Linked DNA regions of Nodosilinea sp. FACHB-141. The protein of the gene in region 1 interacts with the protein of each later gene in a pairwise test. Links are inferred from orthologs where the notes say so. Each region holds a gene or a part of one and is shown in the gene's direction. Other genes may lie near its edges.

Region 1 (3,575 bases):
TCTACGGAGCCTCTCGCAATCTCGATCAGCTCTCAAAACTCACTGCTGACCATTTTGAAAAAACCCCTGGCTGCGACATGATTGTCCACTGGACAGGCCACAGCTTTAAGGGAGCGGTTCAACCCGGCAAAGCCTGCATGGTTGAGCGCAACGGCAAGACTACCTATTTAGATAGCGAATTTGAAATCGACGCCGACCAATTCGTCAGCTGGGACCGGGGCCGCGACCCAGAAACCCACGAGCACCTGTGGGGATCGTTGGCAGGGCCGTTTGAGTTTAAGCGGCGATCGAGCTTTGCGGATGAAGTGAAGGAGTGATGGGAGTAGAAGGGGTAATGGAGTGATGGGAGTAGAAGGGGTAATGGAGTGATCGGGTAATGGGGTAATGGTGTTCTCACTACTCCCCACCCCCCTACTCCATCACTCCACAACACCAACTTGCCTCCCTGCCGCCACTGATCGCTATGATGGGGAACATCGCACCAGTGCAGCATTAGGAGTCAAGGACGTGGAGTCCAAATATATCCCCGCAGACATCGAGAAGAAGTGGCAGCAGGCTTGGGCCGAGCAAGGGCTAGATCGGGCGATCGAGAATCCCGATCAGCCAAAATTCTACGCGCTGTCTATGTTTCCGTACCCGTCGGGGAACCTGCACATGGGTCATGTGCGCAACTACACGATTACAGATGTGGTGGCACGGGTGCGCCGCATGCAGGGCTACCGAGTGCTGCACCCCATGGGCTGGGATGCTTTTGGTCTACCAGCGGAAAATGCGGCGATCGATCGCGGCATTCACCCAGCCAAGTGGACATACCAAAATATTGCCCAGATGAGAGCGCAGCTGCAAGAACTGGGCCTCTCCTACGACTGGGAGCGCGAGGTAGCTACCTGTGCCCCCGACTACTATCGCTGGACTCAGTGGATTTTCATTCAGATGCTGCAGATGGGGCTGGCCTATCAGAAAGAGGCGGCGGTCAACTGGGACCCCATCGACCAAACGGTGCTGGCCAACGAGCAGGTAGATAGCGAGGGCAAGTCGTGGCGATCGGGGGCGATCGTCGAGAAGAAGCTGCTGCGCCAGTGGTTCCTCAAAATTACCGACTATGCCGAAGAGCTACTGCAAGATTTGAATAAGCTGCCCGGCTGGCCCGAGCGGGTTCGCACCATGCAGGCCAACTGGATCGGTAAATCGACCGGAGCGCGGGTAGTCTTCAAAAGCGAGGCGGGGGATGCCCTGCCCGTATTTACCACCCGGCCCGATACCCTGTGGGGGGCGACCTTTATGGTGCTGTCGCCCGAGCATCCGCTGGTGGAGAAGCTGACTGCGCCCGATCGCGTTGCTGCCGTAGACGACTACCGCAAGGCCGCCGCCGCTAAAAGCGAGATCGATCGCACCGCCGAAGACCGTGAAAAAACCGGCGTGTGGACCGGCAGCTATGCCGTGAACCCCGTCAACGATGCCAAAATTCCCATCTGGATCGCAGACTACGTACTGATGGGCTACGGCACTGGGGCGATTATGGCGGTGCCCGCCCACGACCAGCGCGACTTTGAGTTTGCTCGCAAGTTTGGCCTACCCATCAAGGTCGTGGTGCAACCGGTAGGGGAAACCATTGATGGCGACACCATGACTGCCGCCTGGGCCGGGGAAGGCGTCATGGTCAACTCTGGGCCGCTCAATGACATTCCCGCGGGTAAAGGTGAGGCTGAGAGCGTCCCAGCCGCCATTCACTGGCTCGAATCTAACGACAAAGGCCAAGGCGAAGCCAACTACCGCCTGCGCGACTGGCTGATTTCCCGCCAGCGCTACTGGGGGGTTCCTATCCCCGTGGTGCACTGCCCCGAGTGCGGCATTGTGCCGGTGCCTGACGAGCAGCTGCCGGTGACCCTGCCCGAGGATGTGGAATTTTCGGGGCGAGGAGCCTCGCCCCTGGCGCAGCTGGGCGACTGGGTGAATGTGCCCTGCCCCACCTGCAACCGCCCCGCCCGGCGCGAAACCGACACCATGGACACCTTTATCGACTCGTCCTGGTACTTTTTGCGCTACACCGATGCCAAAAACCCCGAGCAGGCCTTTGCCCAAGCCCAGGCCAACGGCTGGATGCCGGTGGATCAGTATGTGGGCGGCATTGAGCACGCCATTTTGCACCTGCTTTATTCGCGGTTTATTACCAAGGTGCTGCGCGATCGCGGCCTGCTCTCCTGCGATGAACCCTTTGAGCGGTTGCTGACCCAGGGCATGGTGCAAAACACCACCTACAAAAACCCTAAGACCGGCAAATACGTCGCCCCGGAAAACGTCGCTGATCCTACGAACCCTGTGGATCCTGACACGGGCGACGCCCTAGAGGTGTTCTACGAAAAAATGTCGAAGTCGAAGTACAACGGCGTAGACCCCAAATCGGTGCTGGCTAAGTACGGGGCCGACACCGCCCGCATGTTCATCCTCTTCAAAGCGCCCCCCGAGAAGGATTTGGAATGGGATGACGCTGACGTGGAGGGGCAGTTCCGCTTCCTCAACCGCGTCTGGCGACTGGTCACCGAATACCTCGCCAGCGTAGGGGCGAATGGTGGTTCGCCCTCCGGGGATACAGCCGCCGATCTCTCCAAAGATGAGAAAACCCTGCGTCGCGCCATCCACACCGCCATTCAGGCAATCACCGAAGACATCGATGGCGACTACCAGTTCAACACCGCCGTCTCAGAGCTTATGAAACTCAGCAACGCCCTCACGGATTCTGCAGCCAAGAACTCCCCTGTCTATGCCGAGGGTGTGCGCGCGCTAGTGCTGCTGCTGGCCCCCTTTGCGCCCCACATGGCCGATGAACTGTGGCACCAGTTGGATAACACCGACTCGGTTCACCGCGCCCCCTGGCCTGTGTTTGACCCCGTTGCCCTAGTAGTCGATGAAATCACGCTGGTCATCCAAATTATGGGCAAAACGCGCGGCACTCTAGAGGTGCCCGCCGACTCCGACAAAGCGGCGCTAGAAACCTACGCCCGCGAATCTGAGGTCGCTCAGCGTTACCTGGAAGGCAAGGAGATCAAGAAAGTGATCGTGGTGCCAGGCAAGCTAGTGAACTTTGTAGTAGCGGGGTAAAGAGCCTGTTTTACAGTTCACCTTATGCAATACAGCGGCTTTCGCTGCGTGGTGCCGTTATTTAGTTTGGTTTAGCCTCTACCTGTCACGGTGGGCTTTAGCACCAGCATCATTAGCGATCGCCGTATTTCCTCAATCCTCTGGTAGGGGTTAATCGACAGCTTTCGCTGAGTCAGCATTTGTCGTGACGTATCGTGGTACTAGCCTAGTTTTTGCTGATGCTGGTCATCGAAACACTGTATTTCTGCCGCATGGACCGCACCTTTGCTGACGTTATATAAACTCATGCAACTTTCACAAAGCCTAGGGGCACAATGAGCACAATGGCGGATGCGCCAGCTAAGTGAACTGCCCCCGTTCCACAGCCCCTTAATGTCAGACTCAGTCATTCAAGTCGAGAATCTCGGCAAAAAGTACGTACTTGGCCAGCAGCAACAGGGCAGCTCTCGCTATGTAGCCTTACGCGATGTCCTTGC
Region 2 (3,238 bases), on another replicon or contig:
TCAGTAACCGCATTCTGGGCCTCAATCCATTCCTGGCTGGCAGGAGATTGCGGGTCTTCAAGCCAGCGGTATGGATCAGGTACCGCCACACCGTGGTAGGTATCGACCTGGTCGTGCTGGGGGCTGGGGGGGTAAGTGAGGGAGTTGGCAATCATAGGGGCTTGAGATAGACCAAGGGCTAGTAGTAACCCTAACAAGAACCGTAGAGAATCGCGCACGTAATCATGCCCTTCGTTAATTCAGGAATCCATGCCTAGGGTGGGCTATTTGCCTAGTTTTTTATAGCAGTGTTCGAATAGCTGCTAAAAACTTCTAAATTTATGGTCACAAGGCTTTGGAACCTATACATATTCTCTATTGACGAATGGCGGAAACTGAGCGGCACTGGGGGCATTGCAGCGCTACACTAGCCACCGGGCGATTTTAGGAAACCGAGCCATGGGCGACAACGGCAACGACGACACAGCGGCCAGGGTGCAGACGCTCAGGTCGCAGCTGCAAGCCGCCAGCTACGCCTACTACGTGCTCGATGCCCCCGACCTGCCTGATGAGGTCTACGATCGCCTCTACCGCGAGCTGCAAGACCTCGAAGCCGCCCACCCCGAGCTGATCACCCCCGACAGCCCCACCCAGCGCGTTGGCGAGCGACCCGCCACCCAGTTCACCTCCATTCGCCACAACATCCCCCTCTACAGCCTGGAGAATGCCTTTGACCTGGTCGAATTTCGCGCCTGGGAAGACCGCTGGCGCCGGCAGGCCCCCGACGTTGGAGCGGTAGAGTACGTCGCTGAACTGAAAATCGACGGCAACGCGATCGCCCTTACCTACGAAAATGGTCTGCTGGTGCGGGGTGCTACCCGAGGCGATGGCACCGCCGGCGAAGATATTACCCCCAACGTGCGCACCATCCGCTCGGTACCCCTGCGACTGGCCATCGAGAACCCGCCAACCGTGGTTGAAGTGCGCGGCGAAGCCTTTCTCCCGCTGGATGTGTTTGAGCAGATTAACCGCGATCGCACCGCCAAGGGCGAAGCCCTCTTCGCCAACCCCCGCAACGCCGCCGCCGGCACCCTGCGCCAGCTCGACTCCCGCATTGTCGCGGCCCGCAAGCTCGACTTCTTTGCCTACACCGTCCACTGGGGAGAAGCCGTGGATGAGTCGGTGATTGGAAGAGCTGACGACGATCAGCTGGCCCAAATCGAGGCCACGAGCCATGCTCCAACGCAGGCCCTCACCCACCCTCCCACGACCCAGTGGCAGGCCCTCGAATTTCTCAAGTCTCTGGGCTTTCGCGTCAACCCCAACCGCCAGCTCTGCCAATCTGCTGACGACGTGCAGGCCTACTACGATGATTGGGCTACCCGGCGGCTTCAGCTCTCCTACCTCACCGATGGCGTGGTGGTCAAACTCAACGACTTTGCCCTCCAACAGCAGTTGGGCTTTACCCAAAAATTTCCTCGCTGGGCGGTAGCGCTTAAATATCCCGCTGAAGAGGTGCCCACCATCCTCGAATCCGTCAGCTTTCAGGTGGGCCGCACCGGGGCAGTGACCCCCGTGGCTGAGCTGCGCCCGGTGCAGCTGGCGGGCACCACCGTCGCTCGCGCCACTCTGCACAACGCCGATCGCCTCGCCGAACTCGACATTCACCAGGGCGATACGGTGATCGTGCGCAAAGCTGGAGAGATCATTCCCGAAGTGGTGCGGGTGCTGGCCGAGCTGCGAGCAGCCGGGGCGATCGCGATCGCCATGCCCACCCACTGCCCCCAGTGCAGCAGCGCCCTGGTCAAACCCGACGACGGTGCCGTTACCCGCTGCATCAATATCTCCTGCCCCGCGATCGTGCAGGGGGCGATCATCCACTGGGCCAGGCGCGACGCCCTCGACATTGAGGGCCTGGGCGAAAAGTGGGTAAAACAGTTGGTGGAGCAGGGCTTGGTCCGATCCGTTGCCGATCTCTACAGCCTAACTGAAGAGGATCTAGCACCTCTCGATCGCATGGGTAAGCGGCTGGCCGAGAAGCTGCTGGGGGCGATCGCCGCCTCCAAAGCCCGCCCCTGGGCCTCGGTGCTCTACGCCTTGGGCATTCGCCACGTGGGTGCTGTCAATGCCAAAACCTTGGCCCAGCATTTTCTCAGTGCCGCCGCTCTCGCCGCCGCTAGCCCTGAGGCGATCGCCTCCGTCCACAGCATCGGCCCCGAAATCGCTCAGGCCGTCTATGAATGGTTCCAGGTGCCTGCCAACCAAACCTTAATCGATCGCCTGCAACAGGCTGGTCTGCAACTTGCCTCCGCAGAATCCGCCGCCGCCCCAGCCGCTGGCCCCCTAGAAGGCAAAACCTTCGTGCTCACCGGTACCCTGCCCACCCTTACCCGCCAGCAGGCCACCGACATCATCGAAGCCGCTGGCGGCAAAGTCACCAGCAGCGTTAGCAAAGCCACCGACTACCTAGTGGCGGGTGAAAAAGCCGGCTCAAAACTCGTCAAAGCGGAGAGTCTAGGCGTTGCCATTCTCACCGAAGCAGACCTGTTAGCGCTGGGGAAAGGATAGTACTCGCCAAGCTAGTTGTGATTAGCCCTGGGAACCTAGAACTCAGGATCTCAGGCTTAAGACAAACCGTGAACCATACACCTTAAACCCCAAACCACTACCAACCCATCACTACTGACTCGACAATCTACTCAAATTAGTAATCTAATTTTCGCCTCTAGGGCGGGGCAGCGCTAGCATAGAAAAATCCATCCCTCTCTATAGAAAATTGGCCACCTAATAGGGGCGATAATAGTATCTGAGTGATACAAAATGAAGTAATCCCCTGATTTGCAGCCTTAGGGCTTGAGCCGAGAATATCGGTGATGCCATGCCACAGAGCCGTTGTTAACCAAATATCCGTACTTATGCTCTTGGCCTGGCCAAATTATCGGGTTACGTCTAGAACCATCTGAAACTGAAATCGTCTTAAGTACTGCTGCGGAATACTGTTTGGAGTACCGCTCAATGGTTGGACAACTGGGTCCGGACCCGATAGCTAACAAGCTATCGTTGCTCCCTTACGTCTTTTTGTCGGCATCTAGTGCTGAGGGAGAATCGATCGATGAGGTCGTGCTCGATGCTCTATGCGCCATTCGCCTCTACCTCGATATGGAGGTGGCGTTCATTGCTGAATTTTCGGGTGGTAGACGCCGATTTCGCTATGTCGATTCATCTTTAGAGCATCCACCAATCGCCGTGGGTGACTCAA

What was found. Proteins that work in one complex are often made in the same cells at the same time.
Region 2: the proteins of leuS (region 1) and ligA interact in binary tests that used the Escherichia coli proteins (3 or more experiments, as listed by UniProt). The link is inferred for Nodosilinea sp. FACHB-141 from one-to-one orthologs.

Annotation. Positions count from the first base shown.
Region 1 is NZ_JACJPP010000018.1:176,800-180,374, forward strand. Bases 168-3,303 are described here. They hold leuS (leucine--tRNA ligase), read left to right. Parts: upstream 168-507; coding sequence 508-3,099; downstream 3,100-3,303. Other genes in these bases: H6F59_RS19125 (chromophore lyase CpcT/CpeT), read left to right, coding at 168-317. Also shown: more of H6F59_RS19125, read left to right, coding at 1-167; H6F59_RS19135 (ABC transporter ATP-binding protein), read left to right, coding at 3,472-3,575.
Region 2 is NZ_JACJPP010000002.1:2,095-5,332, forward strand. What follows is about bases 1-2,992. They hold ligA (NAD-dependent DNA ligase LigA), read left to right. Parts: upstream 1-438; coding sequence 439-2,547; downstream 2,548-2,992. Other genes in these bases: H6F59_RS00025 (prolyl oligopeptidase family protein), read right to left, coding at 1-155. Outside these bases: H6F59_RS00035 (EAL domain-containing protein), read left to right, coding at 2,995-3,238. UniProt on the Escherichia coli protein: DNA ligase that catalyzes the formation of phosphodiester linkages between 5'-phosphoryl and 3'-hydroxyl groups in double-stranded DNA using NAD as a coenzyme and as the energy source for the reaction.